Regions from separate parts of the Providencia rettgeri genome, predicted to be linked through region 2. Evidence: predicted binding sites of a transcription regulator. Region 2 holds the regulator's gene; each other region holds the start of a gene.
What was found. Region 2 encodes CRP, which controls carbon source genes, mostly activating them, when cyclic AMP is high. Its sites were predicted from a motif close to ATGTGANNNNNNTCACAT; they were not measured.
Positions count from the first base shown of each region.

Region 1: the regulator CRP is predicted to act here: its motif matches at 6,029-6,046, upstream of cdd (cytidine deaminase).
Region 3: the regulator CRP is predicted to act here: its motif matches at 6,241-6,258, upstream of AB6N04_RS06145 (sugar transporter).
Region 4: the regulator CRP is predicted to act here: its motif matches at 5,660-5,677, upstream of serA (phosphoglycerate dehydrogenase).

Region 1 is NZ_CP163512.1:2,359,175-2,366,786, reverse strand. It holds gene AB6N04_RS10675 (NAD-dependent malic enzyme) at 293-1,990, opposite strand; gene AB6N04_RS10670 (hypothetical protein) at 2,402-3,016, shown strand; gene AB6N04_RS10665 (hypothetical protein) at 3,081-3,776, shown strand; gene AB6N04_RS10660 (serine protease) at 3,823-4,923, shown strand; gene cdd (cytidine deaminase) at 5,035-5,922, opposite strand; gene AB6N04_RS10650 (CidB/LrgB family autolysis modulator) at 6,125-6,820, opposite strand; gene AB6N04_RS10645 (CidA/LrgA family protein) at 6,820-7,287, opposite strand; gene metG (methionine--tRNA ligase) at 7,594-7,612, opposite strand, start outside.
Region 2 is NZ_CP163512.1:3,959,499-3,967,110, reverse strand. It holds gene AB6N04_RS18215 (LysE family translocator) at 194-799, opposite strand; gene AB6N04_RS18210 (hydrolase) at 901-1,884, shown strand; gene AB6N04_RS18205 (YheU family protein) at 1,881-2,090, shown strand; gene AB6N04_RS18200 (phosphoribulokinase) at 2,149-3,015, shown strand; gene AB6N04_RS18195 (OsmC family protein) at 3,097-3,504, opposite strand; gene crp (cAMP-activated global transcriptional regulator CRP) at 3,861-4,493, shown strand; gene AB6N04_RS18185 (hypothetical protein) at 4,692-6,104, shown strand; gene AB6N04_RS18180 (aspartate aminotransferase family protein) at 6,150-7,364, opposite strand; gene AB6N04_RS18175 (aminodeoxychorismate synthase component II) at 7,493-7,612, opposite strand, start outside.
Region 3 is NZ_CP163512.1:1,359,875-1,367,486, reverse strand. It holds gene AB6N04_RS06175 (D-amino acid dehydrogenase) at 1-237, opposite strand, end outside; gene fadR (fatty acid metabolism transcriptional regulator FadR) at 744-1,460, opposite strand; gene nhaB (sodium/proton antiporter NhaB) at 1,656-3,203, shown strand; gene dsbB (disulfide bond formation protein DsbB) at 3,361-3,882, shown strand; gene AB6N04_RS06155 (DUF333 domain-containing protein) at 4,119-4,418, opposite strand; gene AB6N04_RS06150 (multidrug efflux SMR transporter) at 4,457-4,789, opposite strand; gene AB6N04_RS06145 (sugar transporter) at 4,903-6,102, opposite strand; gene AB6N04_RS06140 (DUF2594 family protein) at 6,524-6,745, shown strand; gene AB6N04_RS06135 (hypothetical protein) at 6,919-7,197, opposite strand.
Region 4 is NZ_CP163512.1:693,852-701,463, reverse strand. It holds gene ubiH (2-octaprenyl-6-methoxyphenyl hydroxylase) at 1-488, opposite strand, end outside; gene pepP (Xaa-Pro aminopeptidase) at 527-1,858, opposite strand; gene AB6N04_RS03085 (YecA family protein) at 2,023-2,601, opposite strand; gene zapA (cell division protein ZapA) at 2,741-3,070, shown strand; RNA gene ssrS (6S RNA) at 3,182-3,363, shown strand; gene AB6N04_RS03070 (5-formyltetrahydrofolate cyclo-ligase) at 3,497-4,087, shown strand; gene serA (phosphoglycerate dehydrogenase) at 4,134-5,384, opposite strand; gene rpiA (ribose-5-phosphate isomerase RpiA) at 5,885-6,553, opposite strand; gene AB6N04_RS03055 (LysR family transcriptional regulator ArgP) at 6,747-7,612, shown strand, end outside.

The DNA.
Region 1 (7,612 bases), 1.6 Mb from region 2:
TTGATATATTAAATAAGCTAAGCAGTTACCGCAATTTACAGTTGTCCGAACTTGTTTTTTCGTTTTTCGGATTAACGAATTAATAAAAAAGGCGCAATCTTATGCGCCTTCAGACTGCTGACAAACATAACATGTTTGGCGGCAGGTTGGATAGGTTTTGAAAATAAACAAGGAAAATCAATATATTGATTTTCGCCTGATAACACAAAGTGGGAAAAACCACGCTTTTATCCCACTTTGTCAACAACCTCAAGGCGCAATCTTATGCGCCTTTTACTATTAAAACAATCAATTAGAATGAAGTGCGTTTATAGCTACGGTATTCCGGTTTCCAAAAATTACGTTCAATCGCCTCATCTAATGCGCTGTCAGATGTGACCGTTGCCACACCTTGAATTTGCGCTTCTTTAGCGACTTGTTTTGCAATAATACGAGACACTTCTTGGATATCAGACAGCAGTGGCAATAAAGCACCTTCGCCGTTTTTCGCCAATGGTGAACAACTTGCTAATGCACGACTCGCGGCCATTAACATGCCATCAGTGACACGTTTGGCACCTGATGCGATAACCCCTAAACCAATACCTGGGAAAATATAGGAGTTGTTGCACTGGGCAATAGGGAAAACTTGCTCCTTGTAAGTTACAGGACTAAATGGGCTTCCCGTTGCTACCAACGCTTTTCCGTCAGTCCAATTGATGATGTCTTCTGGGCGAGCTTCAACGCGTGAGGTTGGGTTGGACAATGGCATCACAATCGGACGTTCACAATGCTTGTGCATCTCTTTGATGATCTCTTCCGTGAATAAGCCCGCTTGACCTGATACACCAATCAAAATGGTTGGCTTGGCATTGCGAACCACATCCAGCAGAGAAATTGAGTCGCTGTCTACATCCCAGCTAGCTAAATTGGCGCTGTTTTGCGTTAATTTTGCTTGGAAATCGAGCAAATTAGGCAATTTATCCGTTAATAAACCAAAGCGGTCAACCATATAAATACGTGCACGCGCTTCTTCATCGCTTAACCCTTCGGATTTCATCTGGGCAATGATTTGCTCAGCAATACCACAACCTGCGGAGCCTGCACCTAAGAAAGTCACACGTTGGTCACTCAGTTTACTGCCCGCTGCATTGCTGGCGGCAATTAAGCTACCTAAAGCCACGGATGCAGTGCCTTGAATGTCATCATTAAAGCAGCACAGCTCATCACGATAGCGGGTTAATAACGGCATCGCATTTTTTTGTGCGAAGTCTTCGAATTGCAGTAAAACATTTGGCCAGCGACGTTTAACCGCTTGCACAAACTCATCGATAAATTCGTTGTATTCGTCGCCTGTGATACGTGGATGACGCCATCCCATATACAGTGGGTCGTTTAGGCGTTGTGGGTTATTGGTCCCCACATCAATAACAATTGGTAACGTATAAGCAGGGCTGATACCACCACATGCGGTGTACAGCGATAACTTACCAATTGGAATGCCCATTCCGCCAATACCTTGGTCACCAAGACCTAAAATACGCTCACCATCGGTTACAACGATAACTTTTACGTTTTGTTTCGTGGCGTTTTGTAGCATATCGTCAATGTGTTCACGGTTTGGATAAGAAATAAATAAACCGCGGGCACGACGATAGATATCAGAGAAATGTTCGCACGCTTCACCCACCGTTGGGGTGTAGATGATTGGCATCACTTCGGTTAAGTGGGCATCAATCAAGCGATAGAATAAAGTCTCGTTGGTATCTTGAATATTTCTTAAGTAAATGTGCTTATCTATGTCACTTTTGAAATCTATTAATTGGCGATAAGCACGCTCAACTTGCTCTTCGATAGTTTCAACTTGTTCAGGTAACAGTCCATGCAGATTAAAGTTAGCACGCTCTTCTTCAGTGAAGGCGCTTCCTTTATTCAATAAAGGGAATTCAAGTAAAATTGGGCCAGCGTAGGGTATATAGAGAGGGCGTTTGGTTTCGTACTCATGTTCCATGAAATATCACTCTTCGAACGATTAATCAACAAAGTCAGGGTAGATCCTAAGCTAAACAGAAAATATGTACAGTAAATAATGATGCAAAATCGTTAAAATTTCTGTAGACATAATAAAGAATTTAGTTAAGGAATGAAACTAAAGCATCGTTTGACGTTGCAATTACGACGGGGAGATCACGGTTAGTCACACTATGGTTTTAATCAACTTTTTAGATTTAAAGGCGAAAATGACGTGTTTTATTATTTTCAAAATTTTTTAATTTATGTTTATCTTTCGTCATATAAATGAGTTTTTAACTAAATGCCAGTAAAACTATATTTTAAAGTATCATATATTGCTGCATGTTTTTATTTTTCATAAGTTATTAAGGCTGTTTTGTCTTAAATTACCCTTAATAAGGAGTATTGTATGATTGGTTTAATTTTAAAATATAAAAAATTATCATTATTAACCTTTGTTTTATTTTTGAGTTTTTTTAATTATTCGAAAGCTAATTATAATTTGGCACGAACAATCAGCGAGGTCGACCATTATCTTTATGAGAACAAATATGGCTCATCCATTTTTGGTCGCATTGTGGCAGATTACTTTTATTTGGTCATGAAAGAAAAAGGTAAGCCTATCAATAAAAAGTTAATGGATAAACTGCACTATGACCATGCGTTAGAGACGCTCACCGTATTAAACAAAAAGATAATAAAGCAAAGCTTAGGGAAAAGCGTGTCTCATGATATGACATATAAAGAAGCAGATGAGTTACATTATCTGGTTATGTTACGTAATAAAATACCAGAAGAGGCTTGGGTTTTAGGTGTTGTGTTTTCGGTATTAGACGAAAAAGAAAAAGAGCATTATTGGCAAAAAATCATGGCGGCATCTGGAGATAGAGACCATGAGTTATCGGTACTATACAGTTTGATGAAAGTGATGTTAGAAAAGGAAAAAAAAGCCACTAATAAACAAAAAGTCATTATTAATAAATGGTATGAACGGATGAATAAAGTGTTGTCTACGGCTAAATAATAACATCTAATAAATGTGATTCTAATAGTTGAAAATTATATAAATTATAAGGTAAAAAGATGTTATGAAATTATATTTTAGCTTAATTTTGCCGTTGTTATTATTCTCTTGTATTGCGAATGGGGAAAACCGACCTGGATTTGTGTGTGGAAAGTTTAATGGCAATATTGTTGAAGTACCGCAGGAATATGTTGATTTTATTGCTGAATATGAAGGGTATGGTTATTTTGATCCGAGGTTTATTAAAAATAAAAAGGGGTGTGAGGCTAATTTTCGGGTATTGCCATTGAGAATGAGTTGGCCTGAAATGAAACCTGTTGATTATGATGAAGTTACAACAAAGAAAAAAACGATAAGAGTCTCTATTGAACCATTAAATGACAAGATAAAGGGGTATCTAGAGCATAAACGCTATATATATCTTGACTGGGGGGAGGAGAAAATAAAAGGAGATATTGTATATGATGAAAAACTAGGGTTGTATTTTAGTGAGGTTAAATTAAAAAAACTAACTAAATATAGTGATCCTGAAAATGATAAGTTTGGATATTATTGGAGGATAGATAACGATGAAATAACAGACTTTTTTAGATGTATTTGGGTGATTCCTAAGAAAAAATATAGTAGATGTAATGGTTTTTTTTTAGTTCCTGAATATAAAATAAAAATAGAGGTTAAGCTCAATGTAGAAGAATTAATTATTTGGAATGAAATGAAAAATAGGATAAGGAATTTTATCGAACAACATATGAAAAAATAGGATAAGGAATTTTATCGAACAACATATGAAAAAATAGGAATAATATATGGATAGAGAAAGTAAAAGACAAGGAAATATGAAGTTAAATAGAAAGGATATATCTATGGCTTCTAGAATATTGAATATGACCAATAACCCAGAGATAATGTATACATATTTAGAAGTCAAAGGAGATCGTTATGCAGCATTAGCAAATAGTGTGGTAAAAGAGGACTCATTTTCAGGTGCTTTTGCATTAAACTATTTAGAAGAAGTAATGGAAGAAAATGGACTAGAATTTAATATTAATACTCTTAATAAAATAAGGATGGATATGGCTTATGGTTATATAGAAACACTCAAAAGTCGATTTAAAGATGGCGAAACAGAAATAAACGGAGATATAAATCATGAAGAAGCAATGGTATTTCATGAAGATGTTTTTAACAGATATGGACTGCCAGCGGAAACCTGGACTTTGCAACCTTTTTTCGATGTGCTTCCAGATAAAGAAACGCGAGAGTTTTATTGGGAAAAATCGCTAGATGCGGTAGGAAATACAGAAAAAGAAGCTGAATTAAGTTTGGGGATCTTAAATACGATGGTTGAGAGTATGTATGATGCACCTGCTAGTAAGCAGCCTCAAATACACCGTTGGCTACGAAGGGTTGCAGATATAGACAATGTCTATGACAGTGGAATCATTAGCTTAAAAAATACCTATGATTTTTTTGACTCACCTAAAGTGTATGCGGATATAGACTACATTAAAGGGTTAACATATGAAACCGGTAACCCACTAATCGATAGGGGAACTAACAGGTTCTCATTCTGGGATTTTCCATCTGGCGATAATAGCCGATTTTCTGTACAAACTGATTGGCGAGGGCAAACTGAATTTGAACATAAAAATCCTCTTTCAGAGTATTATCTTGAAAAACCAGATTATATATTGCCTGAAACGGGACTATTTGATTCGCCATCGATTAATTATAAGCCTGATGTGGAACAGTACGATTGTATGATTGATAATCTAAGAGATAGTATGTCATCAATGGATAATTCAATGAGTTCATTTGATGATAGATATTCAATGCCTTCAATGCCGAGTGTACCGGAGTTTAGTTATAGTGGTTATTCTTCTGGGGCATCTTTTAGTTTTAACTAAAATTGATAATAATAAAAGATAAATATGTACTATGATAACTTGTTACAATAAACGGTTATTGCCTTATATTCATATTATTAGTAATAACCGTTATTTTTAAATAATATAAAATTAATCCAAATAAGCTAATTCAATATTCTGGCAACCCAATGCCCGTAATGTATTTTCAGTAGTACACCACTGTTTCACTATTGCATCTTGCTTTTCTACCAACTTAGCTTGCTCAATCGCATGAATATCTTTACCAGCAAGGTTGATCATAATTAACGCAGCTTGCAGTGGCGGCAAACTTGGGTTAAATGCGGCATTTTCAGCGTAGCGACCCGTAAACAATGAACCATCTTTGAGCTGCACAGCAATACCTGAATGCGATTCGCTATAAGGGGCATGGGATTGATTAGCTGCGTCAATAGCCGCACTTAACAACCGATCACGACTTTGGTTGTTATAACCATGCTGAACAGAATCAAGTAATAGCGTCTCAATGTTTAAATCGGCAGGGCCAAATGAATCAGGTAAATAGTGGTGTAATACCGCGGGCTGACGACCCGGCAAATGCACCATAATCTTTCCGCCTTCACGTAATTCATTCATAAATTGGCGGCAGTGACCACAGGGTGTGTAATTCACAGTGATTGAGATAATTTGTTTTTCACCCTTCATCCAAGAATGGGTAATCGCACATTGCTCAGCGTGGATCACTTGCCCCATTGAGACATGGCTAAACTCCATATTGGCGCCGAAATATAAATTACCACTCGCACCGCAAGCGATTGCACCGACATGGAAATGGGAAATGGGCGTAACGGCATAGGCTGCTGCAAAAGGGAGTAATGAGAAGGCGAGTTCAGAGTCGCTAACGCCACTTTGTGCTTTAATATGTTGCACTTGCTCTGCCGTTAGCATTCCCGGGAAATCAGATTTATCAATGATAGGTCTAAGTACAGATTGTAGCTTCTCTGGAAGCTCGGCCCAAGCGGCCTTAAATCGTGAATGCATGAGTTACCCTCCCTATTTAATTGTTTTTATTCTATTCAATAAAGCATATATCAATATGTGATTCACATCACTAAATCAAATGAAACATGTGAAACAAATTCTTTAAATGAGAGATATATCTCATGTTTTTCCGTCGAGTGATAAGTAAGAGAAATTGCGCACTCTTACTTATCAGATTTAATCGGATAGTTAACTAATAAGATTAGCTAAAAAGATGTAAAATGATAGGAAATATAAATGGGGCACTTAACGAGGTGATCACTCCACAGGTCATTAATGCGAGCGAGCTATATGCGCCTTCAATATAGTTCACTTCAGCACAACGCGCGGTGCCTAATGCGTGGGAAGCTGTTCCCATTGCAAGACCACGAGAAGCATGGGTACGAACACGTAAAACATCAAATAAACTGTGCCCAAACATGGCACCTAAAATACCCACAAACAAGACGCAAGCAGCGCTAATCGCAGGGATCCCTCCAATTGAATCAGCCACTGCCATCGCTATCGGTGTTGTGACGGATTTCGGCAATACAGAGGCGGCGATATCGGGTGTTGCCCCTAACCAGAATGCCATTGCTGCGCCGCTGAACATGGCGACTATGCTACCTGCAAAGCAGATACTAAATAGGGACTTCCATTGGGCTCGGATTTGGTGCATTTGTTCATACAGTGGGAAGGCCAATGCCACAACTGCGGGTTGCAGTAAATCGTTCAGAATTTTACTTCCTGCGAAGTAATGTTCATAGGGTGTATTAGTCATCACCAATATGGCAATAAGCACAGCAATAGTCATTAATAAGGGGTTTAATATTGGCAGCTTAAATTTTACAGATAATTTGCGAGCAAGGTAAAAAACCACAATGGTTAGCGGTAATGACCACCAAATATGCGTTAACATTAATCTTTCCCCTTAGTTTTATCATTATTAATCACCGAAGAAAGAGGATCCTCAGGAGGAAGGGAAACTTCATCAGGTTTAGCCCCCACGACAGGGCGTTCTTTGTGAATATAGTTGGAGCTGATGGCGACAACAATCATCACAATTAAGGTACTGACAACGCAGGAAACCACAATTGGGATCAACTGCTGACTCAGTAAGTCATAATAATTCATGATACCTACACCGATAGGCACAAACAGAATGGTCATATTTTTCAGTAAAATACTGCATCCGGGTTGTGCCCAGTGAGCAGGGATAATTTGCAGCGCTAGCAATGCAAATAAAATTAACATGCCGACAATACTGCCAGGAATGGCAAAAGGAAGTAGGGTAGAGATAAGGTTTCCGACTATCAGGCAGAAGTAAAGTATTGCGAAAGCTCGCAAGTACTGCCACCCCGTTATCAGCACCTGTTTAAATGACATGAGCGTTGCCTCGTAGCTTAACATCTATTCATCATACAATTAACGCTTTTATTGTGCTACCGATCACAATAAAAAGGCAATAAAAAAGTGGAGAGCTTTGCTCTCCACTCAGACTGCTGGCAAACCGATTAGGTTTGCCAGCAGGTTGGATAGGTTTTAAAAAAATAAGGAAAATCAATATATTGATTTTCGGCTGATAACACAAAGTGGGAAAAGCCACGCTTTTATCCCACTTAGTTAAGAACCTCAGTGGAGAGTTTTGCTCTCCACTTTCACAGGCTAAAAAGGCTCTATAACAAATCAGTGTTACTTAACTTGCATACCT
Region 2 (7,612 bases):
AGCCTGTTGGCTGCTTTGAGGTTGTTAACAAAGTGGGATAACAGCATGTTTTTTCCCACTTTGTATTATTCAGTCAGCACGACAAATACATTTGGCTATTTTTTAGATTTTTTCTTAACCTTTTTTAGCGGTAAAAATCAGCAGCAAAGACAAACAGCCCCTAGCTCCTATTAGCTTCTTGGTAACAACCTCATCACTCTAGCCAAATCAGAGGGACGCATAAAGCTGTTAAGCTCCCCATAACCCAGTTAAAAATAAACCAAGCTTGGCGACTGCGTAAAAATAAGCTAATTAATGAACCAAACCCCATCCAGATAAGCCCCGCAACCAAATTGACAACCACAAAAGCGATGCTCATCACTATAATAGACTGAGTAAATAACTCACCAGGTAAGCTAAATCCCCCCACTGCACCTAACCCCATCATCCATGCTTTTGGGTTTAAAAATTGCAATAAACCACCTTGATACCAAGTCACACTTTTTGCCACTTCGCTATTTGCCTTAAGTGGGGCATAATTTGCTGTGGCGGTTTTCCATGCAAGCCACAATAAATAAAGGCTTCCTGCAATTTTTAAGACAATATGGATCGCAGGATATAGCAGTAAAAGCGCAGCAATACCAAATGCAGATAGGTAAAGTATGGATTGCATACCTAGCATAATCCCTAGACATAATGCGATTGTGCGACGAAAGCCATAATTTGCTGCGCTTGAGGTCAGCAACATGTTGTTAGGGCCGGGTGTGACTGCTGCAATGAATAGAAATGTAAAAAGTGAAAAAATCAGCCCTAGTGTCATTTATACTTTAATCCTCAAACTCAAATTTGTTTACTTGCATCACAAAAAAATAACAGTATGTTATGTGACTCACAAGAGTCCCCATTAAATAAAATAAGGCTATGTCAGAAAACTTTCGTCCGATAAGTTGGGCTAAGAATCCACACCTCCAAACGTTGTTGCCAAGAATTTTTCGCAGGACACCGAAAATTAAACCTTTTTGGCAGAGACTTGAATTGCCTGATGGCGATTTTATCGATCTCGCTTGGAGCGAAAAACCTGAGCTCGCAGCACACAAGCCGCGTTTAGTTATTTTTCATGGGTTAGAAGGCAATTTTAAAAGCCCCTATGCTCACGGCATGTTAGAAAGCGCACAGAACCAGGGCTGGTTAGGTGTGATCATGCATTTTCGTGGTTGTAGCGGCGAACCGAATCGCCAGCAGCGCATCTATCATTCAGGTGAAACTAATGATGCACGCTATTTCCTACGCTGGCTAAAACACACGTTTGGTGAAGCACCAACGGCGGCTGTAGGTTATTCCCTCGGCGGCAATATGTTAGCCTGTTACTTAGCTGAAAGTGGGCAAAATGCCGATGTAGATGCAGGCGTGGTGGTATCAGCGCCATTAATGTTAGAAGCTTGTTCATTACGTATGGAAAAAGGGATCTCCCAATTTTATCAACGCTATTTATTGAATGGCTTAAAGCGTAATGCGACTCGCAAACTGGTGCGCTACCCCGGTTCACTGCCATTAAATTTGTTACAACTAAAACAACTTAAACGCATTCGTGAGTTTGATGATGTTATCACCGCCCGTATTCATGGCTTTGATGATGCAACGGACTATTATCAAAAATGCAGTGCGCTTCCTAAGCTAGCCTATATCACCAAACCTACGTTAATCATTCATGCGAAAGATGATCCTTTTATGGCACCTGAAGTGGTCCCTGATTTATCACATCTGCCTAAAAATGTAGAGTACCAAATGACTGAACACGGTGGCCATGTGGGCTTTGTCAGTGGCTCGTTAAGAAAACCCAAAATGTGGCTAGAAACCCGAATTCCACAATGGCTAACCCCTTATTTAAATAAGGAACAAAAATGATTATTCCTTGGCGAGAACTTGCGCCTGAAACATTGGAAAATCTGATAGAAAGCTATGTGTTACGCGAAGGCACCGACTACGGTGCCCAAGAAAAAAGCCTGCAAGAGAAAGTAAACGATGTGAAACGGCAGTTAGTTTCTGGCGAAATTGTGCTAGTCTGGTCACAATTGCATGAATCGGTTAATTTCATGCCTAAAGCCCGCTAACCCGCTTCGCTCGCTGTTGCTAAAATAGTGGCCATAAGCGCAACACAGGGAGTCCGCTATGTCCAAAAAACATCCGATTATTGCCATCACTGGTTCAAGCGGTGCCGGCACAACCTCTACCAGCCAAGCATTCCGTAAAATATTTCACCAATTAAATATCCAATCTGCCACGCTAGAGGGCGATAGTTTCCACCGTTATACGCGCCCTGAAATGGATATGGCGATCCGCAAAGCGAGAGAACAAGGACGGCACATTAGCTACTTTGGTCCAGAAGCCAATGACTTTGCGCTACTTGAACAAACGCTGGTTGATTATGCTAAAACTGGCTGTGGAAAATCGCGAAAATACCTACATACCTACGATGAAGCGGTGCCTTATGGTTTACAACCGGGGACATTCACGCCTTGGGAAGCACTGCCTGAAAAAACCGATGTGCTATTTTATGAAGGTTTACACGGTGGGATAGTAACCCCCGAACACAATGTTGCCCAACATGTTGATTTATTAGTTGGCGTTGTACCTATCGTAAATTTGGAGTGGATACAAAAACTGATCCGCGATACGACAGAACGCGGGCACTCTCGAGAAGCTGTGATGGACTCAGTCGTGCGCTCGATGGGCGATTACATTAACTATATCACGCCACAATTTTCCCGTACGCATATTAACTTCCAACGCGTCCCCACGGTAGATACTTCAAACCCCTTTTCAGCGAAAGCCATTCCTTCACAAGATGAAAGTTTTATTGTTATTCGCTTTCGTGGGCTAGAACAGATCGATTTCCCCTATCTACTATCAATGATATCTGGCTCTTTCATCTCAGCAATGAATACGATTGTCGTACCCGGTGGGAAATTAGGTTTAGCGATGGAGTTAATTATGACGCCAATAGTCGAAAAATTAATTAGTCGAAAGCACAGCTAAATTTTTTGATTATTATAAAAGATGCTTATCATTAATTAAGGTAAGCATCTTATTTATCAAATATAACAACAACAATTAAACTTATTTTTGGTTTTTTATTTCAAAGCTATGTGACACTTCAACGGTTTTTTCTAGCATTAACGCCACTGAACAATATTTTTCAGCCGAAAGTTGCACTGCACGTTCAACGGCTTTATCCGTTAATTCATTTCCTGTTACAATAAAATGCAGATGAATTTTAACGAAATAACGTGGTGCTTCTTCACGGCGCTGAGAGGTTAATTTCACTTCGCAGTCGGTAATATCATTACGACCTTTTTGTAAGATAGATACCACGTCGATGGCGCTGCAACCGCCCGCAGCCATTAGTACCATCTCCATTGGGCTTGGTGCTTTATCTCCAGCATTACCGTCCATCATCACTTGATGACCTGATGCTGACTCACCTAAAAAAGAGAGGCCTTCTACCCATTTAACTCTTGCTTCCATTTTATTCCCCTTGAAATGAAATCGATTTAAAGGCTACATTGTTCCATAGATATAATAAATGTTATATCAGCTTTATTCTGCTGAAGCGATACAGGAGAGACTTTCTGTATTGGATATGCTACAAACAATACTTAGTTGATAGGATTAAGATCAAAACTCAACGTTGCATTTGATTATATTATAGTGTTGATATCAATTTGTTCACCCTAACCATGAAAAGCGATTGATATAATGTTGCTATTCTTATTATTTAGGGTATATAAGACAAATTAATATGCTAAGCTAGTGACTTTAAAGCCAGCCTTTCTGGTACGCTTTTTCCGGATGGCTGCAATAACATACAGAGGATAACGCTAATGGTTCTCGGCAAGCCACAAACAGACCCTACTCTTGAATGGTTTTTGTCACACTGCCATATTCATAAGTATCCATCCAAGAGCACACTGATCCATCAGGGTGAGAAAGCAGAAACCCTTTACTACATAGTTAAAGGTTCAGTGGCTGTTTTAATCAAAGATGAAGAAGGCAAAGAAATGATCCTCTCCTACCTGAATCAGGGGGATTTCATTGGTGAGCTTGGATTATTTGAAGAAGGGCAAGAACGTACTGCGTGGGTTAGAGCAAAAATCGCCTGCGAAGTTGCTGAAATTTCTTACAAGAAATTCCGTCAATTGATTCAGGTTAATCCTGATATCTTAATGCGTCTCTCTGCGCAAATGGCAAGCCGCCTGCAAACAACGTCAGAAAAAGTGGGTAACCTCGCTTTCTTAGACGTTACAGGTCGTATCGCTCAAACGTTACTGAATCTCGCTAAACAACCTGATGCCATGACACATCCAGATGGGATGCAAATTAAAATCACCCGTCAGGAAATTGGTCAAATCGTTGGTTGTTCCCGTGAAACTGTCGGCCGTATTTTAAAAATGCTGGAAGATCAAAACTTAATCTCCGCACATGGTAAAACCATTGTTGTTTACGGCACACGATAATTAACCTTTCGCCTCACTCCCTTGGTGAGGCGCACTCTTTCGAATAGCTTTATATCATTGGTATAAAGCTATTTACATGAATGATTAGTGATAATCATATTTCCCATAACAATCCAAGTAGTATCGTTTCTTTATATTTTCTAGCTAATTGTCAAACTAAGATAGTGATAACTAATCATTACTCGGAGATTATTAGTTATGAAAATAGACAATAAACAAAATAATCATTTAGCCAGCATATCTAGTAATAAAAATATTCCCCCTCGAACGCCTTCAGTCATTTGTAATTTAAATACTATCAAAACATTCAATACCGTAAATTATCAGAAAATAAATTTTGCTATTCAGTCTCGATACTTTCATGAAAGAGCACAACCCGAATTAGACCATCTACCTTATTCACCACCTGTTGAAAAAATCTTGCTACCTTATAAATATCATGAAGATGAGTTTATTTCTCCATCAAATATCTTTAAGCGTAGCATTATCATAGAACAAAATTCACCCAAAAGCGTTAAACAGGAAGATACCGCCATGAAAATTAGTAATCCTAATTCTGAATCAATAAATATAAATAGAAAAAACTTAATTAAAGATTTTGGCATCAACAAATTAAAACACTTTTTCTATGAATCTATTGATAAAATAAACTCAACAGGTAAGATTCGAGCTTTAATCGTTATGAATAAACTGAAGCCCAGAGCAGAAGATTTATACAGTGTTAAGTTTTATAGTCAACAGAGGATCACTGAAATACAAAAGACTAACAAACAAAATACAGAGACTGTCAATAACGAAAGAAATCTGCCAATAGCATTTTCAGGTAAGGATAAAGCGCAATTTAATCAGGCTAAAATATTAAAAAATGAAATTTATGAACTCGAAAAAAAGATATTACATTATGATAATTTTAGTCATGTAGGTGATAAGTTTCAATATACCAAATCAGTACAACAACTGATTAATGAATGTATTTTATCTCCATCGAATAAAAGAGGTAATAAGTTTAATGCCACCATTGAGACTATGAATGGAATTATTAATAAGCTAAATAGTCAACACCTTTATTTTAAAGAAAATAAAAATACAAACATAGAAACCACATCTAAAAAAATTATGTTCAATAGTAATGAGAGTCTAAACTCTAATTCCTCAGGTTATTTCTCAGAATCAACTGATACATCGGAATATAGTTCAGAAGAAACTATAAAGCAAAATATAACCAATAAACAGACTATTAATCGAAAAAATAATATGCAAGAAAACGAAAAATTAAAAAATACAGAAACTCCTCTTAAAAAAACACATATTACAGTGAAGCCGAAGAAAAAAACATATCAGTTTAATGGAAAAATATACCAAACTAAGACATCAATGCTACGAGCTAAACATAATAGTGAAAAATATCAATTTCCACTACATGAAAATTCTCCAATAATAATTTCAAATCATGGAAAACCAGAAACTAAAAAATTAGAAGCTCTGCTAAAAGACTCAGTAGCAACTGTTGATGATTTGATTCATCTTCAAGTCGAAATAGAACAAGAAGAAGCCCATTCTGCTGAAATAAAAAATCAACTAAAGAAGTTAGGATATAGCGTAACAGCTTAATTAGAATGAAGGTGCAGCGAAACATCTGCACCTTTAATATAGTCGCTAACCCAGCAACTTCCCAATCGCCGCATCTAACTTCGCCATTCCACTATTAATTTCTTCTTCAGAAATAATCAGTGAAGGCGTAAAACGCAGTACGTTAGTACCTGCATTTAGCATCATCAGGCCTTCCACTGCGCTGGCTTGCAAAATATCTTTCGAACGGTTCAATAGCCTGCCATCTAATTCAGCACCGATTAATAGTCCCATGCCTCTGATCTCAGAAAAAATACCATATTTTTCATTAAGTTTATTAAGATGAGAAACAAATAGCTCACGGCGTTTTTCAACACCGCTTAAGACCTCTTCAGTATTAATAATATCGAATGCGGCATTACCGACAGCACAAGCTAATGGATTCCCCCCGTAAGTCGTACCATGGGAACCGACTTCCATGGTTTTCGCGATTTCTTCTGTGGTGATCATTGCACTAATTGGAAAACCGCCGCCCAGTGCTTTTGCCGTAGTTAAAATATCGGGTGTCACACCATAGTGCATATAAGCAAATAATTTCCCTGTACGCCCCATACCGCTTTGCACTTCATCGAAAATTAATAAGGCATTATTTTCATCACACAGCTTACGAACTCCTTGCAGGAATTCTGAAGTCGCCGCAGTGACGCCACCTTCGCCTTGTACGGGCTCTAAAACAACCGCACAGGTATTTTCATCAATCACCGCTTTAACCGCGTCAAGGTCATTAAAAGGCACATGGATAATATCGGCAGGCTTTGGCCCAAAGCCATCGGCATATTTAGCTTGCCCTCCTACCGAAACAGTAAATAAGGTTCGGCCATGAAACCCCTGCTTAAATGCGATAATTTTCGTTTTATAAGGGCTATATTTTGTGATGGCATAACGGCGCGCTAGTTTAAATGCCGCTTCATTCGCTTCAGAACCTGAGTTAACAAAGAATGCACGATCGGCAAATGTTGCTTGGGTGATCTTTTGCGCTAACTTAAGCGCCTGCTCATTTGTAAAAATATTACTGACGTGCCAAAGTTTTTCACTTTGCTCACGAACCGCAGCAACTAAGCTCGGATGGCAATGTCCTAAAGCTAAAACTGCAATCCCACCTGCAAAATCAATATATTCTTTACCTTGTTGATCCCATACACGGCTTCCTTCACCCTTCACTGGAATAAACTCTGCTGGCGAAAAAATAGGCAACATGACTTGATCAAAAGTCTGCCGATTTACTGATTGTTGTTCTGTCATACCCCTCACCTGCTCTAACTTGATGCCTAAGTGAAAATATAAGCATCAAATATGAATAAAAAATCACAAAAGAGCAATAGCTAAGGGAGAAATATGCATAATTAATTTTTAACTAGGATATGACTAAACTAATATTTTAAGAAATTATTCAATAACTCATGGCCTTGTTCGCTCAAAATGCTTTCAGGGTGAAACTGAACGCCTTCGATTGGTAAGGTTTTGTGCCGTATTCCCATGATTTCATCAAC
Region 3 (7,612 bases), 1.8 Mb from region 2:
TGGTCGAATTGCTAATGGCGCGTGTTTTTCAAACATCCATTTCACTGCTTTCAGTGGAATACCCGGCGCGCCCCATGGCGTTGCATACCCCGGGGAAACTTGCCCTGCATTACCTGCACTGGTTTCTTCCGCAGCATCGTGCTGCCTATCCACAACAATGACTTCATGGCCTTCTTGCGCCAAATACCATGCTGTTGTCACACCAATAACACCTGCACCTAACACTAGAATTTTCATAGGATCCTCAGCCGCAAAATGATGACTTATTCATTAGAATAATATTCTAGTATTCTTTTGCCAATGCAGTGGATTAACACTTTTAACAATTCAGATAAAAAATTCAATTATTGTCACATTATATTTACAAAATAGATTTTAATGCTAAGACCCAGAATAACGCTTTCTTATACGATGCTTTATTATCAGTAAGTTACACATAAATTAATAAAAAATAGCGAAACTACTGATATCTTTTTTAGTAGAATCTATCAATAAGCAAAAAATGGCTATTGATAATGCTTTAATCACACATACCCAAAAAAGCACAACCAACAAACTTATATCCCAACAAATTTACTATAAGCAGATTATTGTTTGAATATGGCAATTTCACGCCAAGATAGCGGCAGCTCCCTTGCGTATTTTTGGTTAAGGGCAGTAAAAAGGAAACTCCGTGTCAATGAATAGCAAAAAGCCAGCAATCATCACTGAATGCTGGCTTGACAAAACAGGTTTTCACCGTGTTAGCGAATATGCGCTAAATCAGATGGCATATTGCCTTGCATGGAATGCCAAATTATGCCACTTTCTTTACCGTAATTACGTACACATTCCATAATGCGATCATACGCTTGTTCACGGCACAGGTGACTTAACTGCTGATAAAAGCTTAATGCTAAGCGCCTTGCCTCTGGATTCGAAAAATAGTATCGCCCAACACGGGTATACAACCCCTTTAACCCATTGATAATTAAACCATAAATGGGGTTTCCTGATGCAAAAGCTAAGCCGCGAAAAATATTGTAATCCAAATCACTAAATGCATCTGAGTTATCTTCGACTTTTTCTCTGCCCGCTAACACTTCTAAGGACTTTTCTGGGTTATTCCGAAATGCCGTTCGGATAAAAATCGAGGCAATATTTGTTCGTACTGCCAGTAAATTATCAATAAGTTGTGGAACCCTATCGTGATCTAATCGAGCTAATGTTTCTAAAATATTTAAGCCTGATGTCTCCCAATAGTTATTCACCTTAGTCGGTTTACCATGCTGTATGGTTAACCAACCATCACGAGCTAGCCGCTGTAATACTTCACGCAATGTGGTGCGGGTCACACCAATTAACTCAGAAAGTTCGCGCTCAGCAGGCAAGATTGAACCTGGTGGAAAACGGTTGTTCCATATACTTTCAATAATATACTCTTCCGCAAAACCTGCCGGGCTTTGAGCTTTAATAACCATATTTTTATTATTCCAAACCTTTTAAACGGATATTGGGGAAATCATACCAGATTGTCGTCCTCTGATATAGTTAGCAAATCATAGAATTCCCATATAATTCATACAGTATCAATTAGCAAATAGACTTAAAATCCGTAAAAGATAAGAGTAGTATGTGATGTCACATGACATCCAATAAGAGGATAACGGATCATAATGGATTTTAGTTTAAAAAGTGCATTTTTGAAAAACTTTCTTGGGAATTCACCTGATTGGTACAAGCTTGCGATAATTACTTTTCTCATCATTAACCCTATTGTTTTCTATTTTGCCAGCCCGTTTATTGCTGGATGGCTATTAGTGATTGAATTTATATTCACATTAGCAATGGCATTAAAATGCTATCCATTACAACCCGGTGGCCTACTCGCAATCGAGGCCGTGCTCATTGGTATGACAAGCCCTGCGCAGATTTCCCATGAAATCAGTAACAATCTTGAAGTCGTTTTACTGCTGATCTTCATGGTAGCTGGTATCTATTTTATGAAGCAGCTTTTGTTATTTGTATTTACCAAATTACTGATAAACGTCCGTTCTAAACGAATTCTGTCATTAGCTTTTTGCTTAGCAAGTGCGTTTCTATCTGCTTTTTTAGATGCTTTAACCGTCATTGCTGTCGTGATCAGCGTTTCAATTGGTTTCTATTCTATTTATCACCAATATGCATCAAATCAACACAGTGATATTGACCTGCAAAATGATAAATTCATCAATAGCAGCGAACAAAAACAAACCTTGGAGCAATTTCGCGCGTTTTTACGTAGTTTAATGATGCATGCTGGGATTGGTACGGCCTTGGGTGGTGTAATGACCATGGTCGGTGAACCCCAAAATTTAATCATCGCCAAACACGTTGATTGGGATTTTATTACTTTTTATATTCGCATGGCACCTGTCACTATCCCAGTTTTCCTCTGTGGGTTAGTCGTTTGTTTTTTAGTTGAAAGATTCAAACTCTTTGGTTATGGGGCAGAACTACCAACTAGTGTGCGCCAAATTTTAACCGACCACGATAAAAAAATGAGTGCCAAACGGACAAAAAGGGAACAAGCACAATTGTGGGTGCAAGGCTTAATTGGCATATGGCTTATTGTCGCTTTAGCATTCCATTTTGCCGAAGTCGGGCTTATCGGTTTATCCGTGATTGTGTTAACGACTGCATTTTGTGGCATCACTGACGAACATGCACTGGGTAAAGCGTTCGAAGAAGCCCTCCCTTTCACCGCATTATTAACCGTATTTTTCAGCATCGTTGCTGTTATTATTGACCAACAGCTATTCACACCGTTTATTCAGTTCGTATTACAATCATCCGAGTCCTCTCAACTGTCCTTATTTTATCTGTTTAATGGCTTGCTATCTGCCGTATCAGACAATGTTTTTGTCGGTACAGTGTACATTACAGAAGCCATGAAGGCCGCAAATGAAGGGCTTATTTCAGCGGAACAATACCAATTCTTAGCCGTAGCCATCAACACAGGGACAAACCTCCCATCGGTGGCAACACCTAATGGACAAGCCGCATTTTTATTTTTATTAACCTCAGCCCTCTCCCCATTAATTCGTTTATCTTATGGTCGAATGGTATGGATGGCTCTTCCTTATACCATTGTCATGACCATTGTTGGCTTATTAGGCATTGAGTATTGGTTGGTGCCAATAACACATTGGATGGGCGCCATTGGTTTAATATCTTTTGGGTAGTGATGATGTGTAATATCAATCAGGCGTTTTTCCTAGCGCCTGATTGTAATGTTTGGTAAAACCTAACTAGAAACGGTATTTATTTTGCTTTAAGCGCTTTTTTTATCAGTCAGATAGGGGCAAAATGTGCGCATCACTCAATTAGGATATCTCACGTATGTTTCGATTTTTTAACTACTGCTCACAAGGACGAGGCGCGTGGCTATTAATGGCCTTTACCGCCTTTATGTTAGAGTGTGCCGCACTGTATTTTCAACATGTCATGAAATTACAACCCTGTGTAATGTGTATTTATGAGCGTGTTGCATTGTTAGGCGTGATGTTCGCAGGCTTAATTGGTGCCATCGCACCACGGAATGTTATCGTTCGCTGGGTTGCGATTGTTATCTGGATTTACGCCGCTTGGCGTGGTTTAAGCCTCGCATGGGAACACACCATGCTGCAACTTTATCCTTCACCATTTGCTTCTTGCGATTTCTTTGTCAACTTCCCTGACTGGCTACCTCTGCAAGAGTGGGTTCCTGCCATGTTTGAAGCAACGGGTGACTGCGCTGTAAGGCAGTGGGTATTTATCGGTCTTGATATGCCGCAGTGGTTAATTGGTATTTTTGCAGCTTATATTTTAGTTGCGGTTATTGTACTCATTAGTCAATTTTTCCCTAGTAAAAAATCACGTTAGTCATATCTGAACTGAAACATGTAAAAAGCCCCCAATTAAAGGGGGCTTTCAGACTGCTGACAAACCGATTAGGTTTGCCAGCAGGTTGGATAGGTTTTGAAAAAATAAGGAAAATCAATATATTGATTTTCGGCTGATAACACAAAGTGGGAAAAACCACGCTTTTATCCCACTTTGTCAACAACCTCAAAGCCCCCAATTAAAGGGGGCTTTCTTTTGTAAAGCTTGAATAAAGATTAAATACAAGCACCACTTTGGATCACATTTGCAGCGCAACGTTTGCCATTTGCAAATTGGCAGACCGCAGTTTTATCGCCATTCAGCTCAAACGTTAATGCAGGTAATCCCCCTGCTGAAACGCAAGCTTCTTGAGCGCCTGGGCCCAAATTAACCACTTGCTTCGCATATTGAGTTGCAGAATTATCAACGGTTTTATTCACTTCTGAGTTTCCACAAGCCGATAACATCACTGACATTATTCCGGCAACCACCACTGCCATCACCGATTTTAATAACTGACTGACCTTACGCCCCATGCGCTTTATCTCCCGTTAAACCGTTGTCATCCCTTGCACTAATGTGCGCTACTTTTTGAAAATAAATTGATTACTAAAACACCAACTATAATTAATAGCATACCAATAATTGCAGGTAAATCGAGTTTTTGGTTATAAATAAAAATTGCAGCGACCGAAACAAGCACAATTCCTAAGCCAGACCAGATGGCATAAGCAATCCCTAATGGCATCACTTTCACGACCTGTGATAACCCCCAGAAAGAGACGCCATAGCCAATAATCACAATTAATGACGGCCAAAAACGGCTAAACCCCTCAGAGGCTTTTAGTGTGGTTGTTGCAATGACTTCGGCAAGAATAGACATTAAGAGAAAACTTAGACCTTTCATCGGTGATCCTTAGTGTTGTATTAAAAGAAACAAATAGCACAGAAAACAGAAAAAACTCTGTAGCCGTTAAAAGCGGTACAGAGCTTATTTTAATATTACATCAAGCTAGATTGTTAATGTTGTGCAGCAAGGACCTGCTTATCACTTAAGATTTGGCTATAACGCCTAAACAAATAGAGACACCAGACAAGGGATATTGCACCAATCGCCCCCCCTACATAACCAATTTGCGTCATCCCCAGATGTACAATCACTTGATTACCCAGTAATGCGCCACCGCCGATCCCGATATTAAAGATCCCAGAGAAGATAGCCATGGCCAAGTCTGTGGCATCCGGTGCTAAATCAATCACTTTGACCTGCATCCCTAGGCCAATGCACATCATCGCAATTCCCCAGAATATCGACAATAGAACCAGTGACCATGCATTTGCCCCCATAGGTAACAGCAATAGCAGGCACAGCGTCATTAAAGCTATCGCTGAGGGTAAGAATATTAAGGAGAGCTTAGTGCTATAGCGACTAAAAATGACACTACCGATGATCCCTGATGCGCCAAAAATCAACAGTAATACCGTAGCAAAGTTTTGACTTTGATGCGCCACATCACGGACAAATGGCTCAATATAGCTATATGCAGCAAAGTGTGCGGTTACCACTAACACGGTAAGTGCAAACATGCCCACTAACGCAGGACGTTTAAATATCACGGGAAGACTTTTCAACGAACCAGAATGTTCACTTGGTAAGCGCGGTAAGAAGCGAAGCAGCGCAATCATAGTGAGTAATGCCACGACACCAATACCCAAGAACGTCACTCGCCAGCCTAAAAACTGCCCGATGATACGACCGATTGGCAAACCTAAAACAGTGGCTAACGCCGTCCCCGTTGCCAGCAAACCTAACGCTTGTGCTTTTTTACCCGCTGGCGCCACACGAATAGCTAATGATGCCGTGATCGACCAAAACACCGCATGAGATAAAGCAACACCAACACGCCCCACTATTAACATGTTAAAGTTCCACGCAAAACCTGAAACAATATGGCTAATAATAAAAATAACAAATAAGAAGCCCAGTAGCTTACGGCGTTCGATTTTACTGGTTAATAACATTAACGGTAACGACATTAACGCCACCACCCACGCATATATGGTGATCATCAATCCTGTATGCGCCACCGTCATGTCAAAACTGGCTGCAATATCACTTAATAATGCAACAGGGACAAACTCTGTTGTATTAAAAACAAATGCAGCAACCGCTAACGCTAAAACGCGGATCCAAGCGGTTTTTCTCGATACTTGTGTCATTATTTATTTTGCCTTCAGTTTTCCATAAGCTAATTACACAAATCGATTGCCGATTTATGACGATGGCACATAGGAAAATATTTGTTTAGAACTAAACTGAACGATTAAACGGTGTTTTATTGCGCTACTCACCGAATTATGTGAATTGTATCACAACTATTTGGCTATTTTAAAGCTTGCTCTCGGTGTTGATCATGAACAAAAAAGAGTTGTACTTACTGTTAGCCCTCTATCAAAAATATAATGCTGCAAAATTCAGCTAAGCTCATGCTGAAAAATTCAACTAATAGATGCTTATTTAGCTGCTTTATTTTCTGATTACATACATCTTATTTATCTGAAAGCACATATTATTTTTTCTATGCTACAATCGATAAAATTACTTTTGATAAAATTACTTTTTTCTTAAAGGATTGATTTAATGAAAACCCATTTTCCTACTGAACCTGATGTCAACGCACTTGCCGATGAAGTAACATGCTTAAAAAATTTGGTCACCCATATGCTTAAAGCTATTGGTCAAGCTGATGCAGGTAAGATTTTGATCAAAATGCAACGCGAAGTTGCTCAAATGGAAGACCAAAAACAAGCAGAAACCTATACCAGTATCTTAGAACAAATTAAAACTGGTTATCGCCAATAGATTATTTAGCGATAAATGCTATTTAAAGCATAAAAATAGCAAAGAATGGATTAACTGCACAAATAACTAAGTTTTTGTTACCGAAATCATCTATCTTTATTAACGAATTAAACCATTCTTTATTCATTTAGCTCCCCCTTCAAACCCTATGAAGGGGGTTTTTTTTATCTTATTTATTGTTCTGCTTGCGTATACAAGCTCTTGCAATAACTCACATATTCATCAAGTGTTGTATTCTTCGTTTGCTTATCCCAACTTGTTTGTTCTTCAAATGCCCACACACGAAATACCTGTCCTAAATTTGCCCCAGACATCCCCACTTCTTTATAAATTCGATGGTAAAACCCTTGGTCTGATTGGTAAATTTCAAATTTAATGGGGACAAGTCGTGCGGGGTTAGCGACTGTTTGAAATGAATTACCGAAAAGCATTGTTTTAACCAGTACGTCCATATGGCTATCCTTTTGAAAATTAAACACTAGGGTCTGTTTATCTTGGTTGCTGATTTTTACCGTTAAAAACGGCCAAAAAACAACCCAATAAATGGATGAATGGCTCCGTCATGTTGACTGACGACGACGTGAATCAGATATTGTCTCTAAACGCTGTTCTGCGAGTTCCATCAAAGCACATTACCCGTTTGATGTTAGGGGCACTTGTCGATTTCACTAAGCGGGGAACCTCTCCCCTTGCCTAAAATCGCTGTAATTCAAATAAAAATTGACCATCAAAGCCTACATATCTCCTAGCGAAATACGCTATCACTAGAATTAATATAGCTTATTATGGATATCTATGTTGAAGATGCATTATTAAATAAATAGATATTTTTTACTTATAAGGCTAGCTGTGTCCTATAGGCTTTTT
Region 4 (7,612 bases), 1.1 Mb from region 2:
CTACCATCTGCAGCAACTAACAGTGCACCGCTTACTGTCTCACCAGTATCTAATATCACCGTCACAGAATCTTGCTCACGGTGAATTTTTTCAACTTTGGCAGGGCAATGCAGCGTTACCCCCGGTGCCTTTCGTAATAAAGAAAATAGACGAGTCCCCGCTTCGTGTAGTTCAATCACATTGCCAAGTGCGGGAATATGATAATCATTTGCGTTGATATTCACAAAGCCTGCGTGCCCACGATCAGATACGTGAACGTGAGTAATCGGCGTAACACAATCGGTAAACGCTGGCCATACCCCTATTTTTGCTAAATATTGGCACGTACCATGGGCTAATGCGATAGCACGTGCATCGAATCCGGGGTGTTTACCTTCAGGTAAAGAGGCCTCGATTAGTGAAACCGATAATTTTCCTTGGCTAAGTGAAGAAATGGCCAGTGCAAGTGTCGCCCCTGCCATTCCTCCACCCACGATGATCACATTCATGGGTTGTTTATTACCTTTTTATGATTAACCTTTTACTGTTAACACATCGACCCTAAACGCTGTTTTGCTGCGGCCATTAGGGCTTCAATTTCATCAGGATCTTTGACGACTAAGTCCGTTAAGTTTTCATTACCATCTTCAGTGATCACAATATCGTCTTCAATACGAATGCCGATACCCCGATATTGTGGTGGTACGTCTGCATCAGGCGCGATATATAAGCCGGGTTCAACGGTTAACACCATTCCAACTTCTAACTTACGGTCACGATCTGCGCCATAGAAACCAACGTCATGTACATCTAACCCTAACCAATGACTTAAACCATGCATAAAGAAGGCTTGATATGCTTTGTTTTCGATCAATTGATCGACATCGCCTTGTAAAATTCCAAGCTCCACTAATCCTTGCGTTTTAATCCGCACAACTTCGCGCGTCACTTCAGGGATGCTAGTACCGGGACGATATAGTGAGAGTGCTGTCTCTAACGCTTTGAGGACAATAGCATAAACTTCACGTTGCGCTTGACTAAATTTACCATTTACGGGGAAAGTGCGGGTGATGTCCCCTGCATAGCCGTCAAACTCCGCTCCCGCATCAATTAACACCAACTCGCCGTCTTTCATTTGGCATTCATTTTCGGTGTAATGCAAAATACAGGCATTTTCGCCACTACCAACGATAGAGTTATAAGAAGGAAAACGCGCCCCATGACGAGTAAACTCATGTTCTAATTCACCACAGAGTTGATATTCATACATATTTGGACGGCAGGTTTCCATGGCACGAATATGGGCTAACGCAGAAATACGCCCCGCCTCGCGCATCGCATTCAGCTCTGCCTCAGATTTGAACAGACGCATTTCATGCACAATTGGACGCCAATCGATCATCGTTTGTGGCGCACGGAGATTTCGACGACTGCCTTTACGTAAAGTTTCTAGCGCATCAAACACCAGCTTATCAGCATAAGCAAACTCACCCTGAGCATGGTAAATCACATCCAATCCATTAAATAATTGATAAAGTTGCTCTTCAATCTCATTAAAAGGTAATGCTTTATCAATACCCAGTTTTTCTGGTGCAGCGTCTTGCCCCAAGCGGCGACCAAACCAGATTTCAGCAGTTAAATCACGAACACGGTTAAAAAGAACGGTATGACTATGTCTTTCGTCGCTTTTAATCAGCACTAATACCGCTTCTGGCTCACTAAACCCCGTCAAATACAGAAAATCACTGTGTTGACGATACGGGTATTCGCAATCAGCATTACGCTGCGCAGGGGGGGCAGAAAAAATAATTGCCGCACTCCCTGCTTGCATTTGAGCTAATAATGCGTTGCGACGAACAATAAATTCCTGTTTATTCATACCGTTTTTGCCTTATCATCTGAATTATTAGGTTGCTAACATACTGCGAACAGCAATATGTGCGACGATAATGATTTAACACTGATTAAAACCAACTGAAAATAACTTCACTTTACCTATCGGTAAACCAAAGTCACTTGTGCTAAATAACAAGCGAGTCGCAATTAGTGGAGGATCGGCTTGTTATTCTCAACGGCAGTTGGGCCTTTTTTCGGCTCTACCAACGCGATATAACATAATTGTACAGCCACTCTCACATACTCAACCACTTCTTCTAGCGCCTGCTCGAGTTCTTCTTGGTCTTCATCTTCATCGTAACCAAGCATCCCAATATTGCGCAAATCTGTAATCACTTCGCTGATTTCTTTTTTATCTGCCAAGTTAGGCTGTGTCACACCAATACCAAGTAAAAAATGGTTAACCCAACCAGCAAGTGCATCAGCATGGTCAAATATCGAAGCGTCTTCATCAGGAAATAACATAGTAAAAGCAAATTCGCTGTCATCAAGGGCTTCAAAGGTAACATCGAACAGCTCACGCAGCGGTTGAGCAACTGTTTGTGGAAATGCTAAACCATCGTTAGCAAGGTCGTGAACGAGGGTTTGCCAGCCATGCTCACGGCTCCCACCACAGATTAGCCCGGTTATTAAACCATGGATTTCCGCCGCAGTAAGTGCGATTGAGTGCTGTTGTAGTAGTTTGTCCAGTGTTTCATAGTTTGGTAAAGTTTTTTGTATAGACATCTGAATTCGTCATGTTAGCTTATGATTCGTGATATGCTACCATCAAGGGTAGCCGCTAACCAGTATGCTTTTGTCTTATCTATTAATTGCGCCAAATACGACCCTATTTATGGCGAATATTATTCAGTATGGAGGTTTCATGTCCGCACAACCTGTCGACATTCAAATTTTTGGCCGTTCAATGCGTGTTAATTGCCCATCAGAACAAAAAGAGGCCCTTCTTGAGTCGGCTAAAGAGTTAGAACAACGCTTGCAAAATCTGAAAGATAGAAGCGGCGTGACTAATATGGAACAACTTATTTTTATCGTAGCATTGAACGTCTGTCACGAATTAGCACAAGAAAAGACAAAAACGCGGGATTATGCTTATAATATGGAAGAGAAGATAAAAATGTTGCAACATACAATTGAACAAGCGTTGCACGATCAGGTTAAGATCACTGAGAGACAAGTATTGCCCTTAGAGTAAATCTGCTTATTAATCAAACACTAGTAGAAAAAAATATACAAAATTAGGGTTGCATTTTAAATCTAGTTTCGTACAATGAAATCACTGAGTAACAATAAGTTCTCAAACCAAATTTCTCTGAGATGCGCGTGAGTGGGCGAGTCCCCTGAGCCGATATTTCAACTAAATAGAATGTGGTTATTGCGCTGGTGAGCATGCCTGATCCGTTCAGGAAGCCTAAAGGTTGCTAAACTGCGTTCACCTTGAACCAAGGGTTCAAGGGTTACAGTCTACAACGGCATCTTGGAGACCCCCTATATTTATCTCGCTGTATTTCAATCAATTAAATCTTTGAAACCCGATTATTAACCAACACTATCTCTAAGCTTGCGATATACTGCTTTAAATATTGCTATTTCCTATCGCCGTTTAATGTAGGTTATTTATATGCAAGACACACACTCCGCACAACGCCAACATATCCGCCAAGCAATTCGGCAAGCTCGCCGTCAGTTAACACCTGAACAACAACACATAGCCGCTGAACAGGCTAAGGTCAATGCCTTGCAACATCCTAAAATTGTGCAGGCAAAAAACATCGCCCTCTTCTTATCGTTCGATGGTGAAATCAATACGCAGCCACTTATTGATGCTTTATGGCAACAAAATAAACAGGTTTATCTACCTGTTTTGCACCCTGTTAGTGCCCATCACTTACTTTTTCTTCACTATCGCCCAGATACACAACTGGTCAACAATCGCTTTAACATTGCAGAGCCCCCATTAGATGTACGTGATGTCCTGCCGCCAGAGCAACTTGATGTAATGTTAATCCCATTAGTGGCATTTGATAGCTATGGACAACGCCTAGGTATGGGGGGAGGCTTTTACGATAGGACATTGGCGAATTGGCAACAACGGGGTTTTTATCCAATAGGGCTAGCTCATGATTGCCAACTTGTTGAGCAACTGCCCGCCGCGCATTGGGATATCCCATTACCCGAAATTATTACTCCGAAAAAAATATGGCGCTGGTAAGCAATACCTGCGCCATATCATCAAAAATAAAACGTGTTAGGCAAAATTAGAACAACAGGCGTGCACGAATAGTACCTGGCAGATCTTTGAGTTTTTGTAACGCTTCATCTGTTTGATTTGGTGTCTGCATCATGACATCAATGACGACGTAACCAACATTACCCGATGTCCGCAAATATTGACCAACCACGTTAATATTGCTTTCAGTAAACACTTGGTTGATGCTATTCAAAATACCTGGGCGATTTTCATGGATATGCAAGAAGCGGTTAGTGTCTTCAGTATGTACAGGCAAAGAAACTTCCGGGAAGTTAACCGCAGAAAGCGTTGAACCGTTATCTGAATATTTTGCCAGTTTACTTGCAACTTCTAATCCTATGTTTTCTTGGGCTTCTTCAGTAGAGCCACCAATGTGAGGCGTTAAAATCACATTATCGAATTTAATCAGCTCAGAAACAAAAGGATCATTTGGATCATTATTTGCCGCAGGTTCACTTGGGAAGACGTCAACCGCTGCCCCCGATAAATGCTTGCTTTCCAGCGCCGCAGCCAATGCAGGGATCTCCACCACAGTACCACGCGACGCGTTGATAAAAATAGAGCCTGGTTTCATGCGGTCAAACTGCGCTTTGCCAAACATATTTTTCGTGCTGGCTGTTTCTGGCACATGCAGGCTGACGACATCACTCATATTAAGCAGCTCAGTCAAAGAACGAACTTGCGTTGCATTACCTAAAGGCAGTTTGTTTTCAATATCATAGAAGAAAACATTCATACCAATACCTTCCGCCAAGATCCCCAGCTGAGTACCGATATGACCATATCCAACAATACCAAGGCGTTTACCGCGCGCTTCAAAACAGCCTTTCGCTTGTTTTTCCCAAATGCCACGGTGTGCTTGCATATTGGCTTCAGGTATACGACGTAATAGCAGTAATAACTGACCTAATACCATTTCAGCAACAGAACGGGTATTTGAGAAAGGTGCGTTAAAGACAGGGATACCGCGTTTTGCAGCGGCATCCAGATCCACTTGGTTGGTTCCGATACAGAAACATCCCACGGCCACTAATTTTTCTGCCGCAGCAAAAATTTCTTCAGTTAAATGAGTACGGGAACGAATACCCACAAAACGCGCATCTTTAATCGCTTGTTTTAATTCTTCATCGGATAATGCACTTTTATGATATTCAATATTGGTGTAACCCGCGGCTTTTAGGTTATCGACCGCGCTTTGGTGAACACCTTCTAGCAGTAAAAATTTAATTTTGTCTTTTTGCAAAGATACCTTAACCATTTCCCTACCCTATCGTGAACGTTTTTAATTTGTGACAGATGAATTTGCTTGTTTGACTAATAACTTTTCTCAACATAATTCAAGGCATATTCATACCAGCACATTCATCTACCTTGAAGTATGAAAAGCGTATACCAACATAGCAAAATTCTGCGCAGTATCAATACAACCGTTTGCTTAAAAGATGCTAAAAAGCGCGAAGAAAAAGAAGTTAAATGGCAGAAAATCAGGAGCAGTAACACAAAATAAGGATTTTTCCTGCACAATGCATATTAATGTGAGATATATCACCAAAATAACGGGATATTAAAAAAAATGAAATAAATTTTAAATTAATGATATTTATAAAACTGTTTCGTGATCGCTGCCTCCAGTCCGAGCATTGATTCTGCCCTGTGCAGCTCAGAAGAACGGGGAGATAAGGCGCATCGGATAAAAAAAGCCAGCAGCTAAATCGCTTGCTGGCTTATAGACTAAACAAATCAATTCATCGTCAGTCACTACGATGGCAATTTAATCGTTTTGACACCTGCATCCGTTGTGCCCATCAGGACAATATCAGCACCACGGTTGGCAAATAGACCAACAGTCACAACCCCAGCGATACCGTTGATAGTGTTTTCTAATGCCACCGGATCAACAATCGTTAAATTGTGAACATCTAAAATCACGTTGCCGTTATCAGTGACCACGTTTTGGCGATATTCAGGAGTCCCTCCCAGTTTCACCAATTCACGCGCCACATAGCTACGGGCCATTGGGATCACTTCAACAGGCAAGGGGAACTTACCTAATACATCGACAAGTTTTGATTGGTCAACGATGCAGACAAACGTTTTGGCAATCGCAGAGACAATTTTTTCACGAGTTAACGCAGCACCACCTCCTTTGATCATGTTCATATGGTGGTCAACTTCGTCTGCGCCATCAACATACACATCTAATGAATCCACTTCATTACAATCAAAAACAGGAATACCCAATGATTTGAGTTTTTGCGTAGAAGCTTCGGAGCTAGAAACGGCACCTTCAATTTGCCCTTTTATTGTGGCTAATGCATCAATAAAGTGCGATGCGGTCGACCCAGTTCCGACACCGACAATCGTGCCCGGCTTAACGTACTCAAGTGCAGCCCAACCCACCGCTTTTTTTAATTCATCCTGCGTCATGCTTATGCCTTTTGCTATTTAATTGAGACCTAATCTTCTATTAGTATATACCGAGCAAGCAATAAGTTGCAGTGTTGTTCTGTGCATTTGTGCGTGACTTCTTGCGATTTGTCGAGTGCCCGCAATAATTGCAGGTGTTATCAATAAAAATATGGCATAGTGCTTAGCAGAATAACAACAAGGAGACTTTTTGATGAAGCGCCCCGATTATCGCGCATTACAAGCACTGGATGCCGTTATCCGCGAACGCGGCTTTGAGCGTGCAGCTCAGAAGCTATGCATTACACAATCCGCTGTTTCACAACGGATAAAACAGCTAGAAAACTTATTTGGCCAACCTTTGCTGGTACGAACCGTCCCGCCAAAGCCGACCGAACAAGGCCAAAAGCTGTTAGCACTGCTTCATCAAGTTGAATTGTTGGAAGAACAATGGCTCGGAGACGAAAATACAGGCTCTACCCCATTGTTGCTTTCCCTTGCGGTCAACGCCGACAGTTTAGCAACCTGGTTCCTCCCGGCGCTCAATCCTGTGTTAGGCAATAGTCCTATCCGATTGAATATCCAAGTGGAAGACGAGACACGCACCCAAGAACGTCTAAGACGCGGTGAAGTTGTCGGCGCAATCAGTATCCAGCCACAGGCTTTACCGGGCTGCCTAGTCGATAAGTTGGGCGCATTAGATTATATCTTTGTTGCTTCGCCTGATTTCGCTGCCAAGTATTTCCCTAATGGCGTCACTCGCTCTTCCTTATTGAAGGCACCTGCAGTGGCATTTGACCACTTGGATGATATGCACCAAGCGTTTGTGCAGCAAAACTTTGACTTATCACCGGGCAGTGTTCCTTGTCATATCGTTAATTCATCAGAGGCCTTTGTGCAATTAGCTAAACAAGGATCTACCTGTTGTATGATCCCACACTTACAAATTGCTCAAGAGTTAGAAAATCGTGAATTAGTCGATTTAACGCCAGGATTATGCCAACGACGCATGCTGTACTGGCACCGTTTTGCGCCAGAAAGCCGGACAATGAGAAAAGTGACTGACGCCCTATTAAAAAC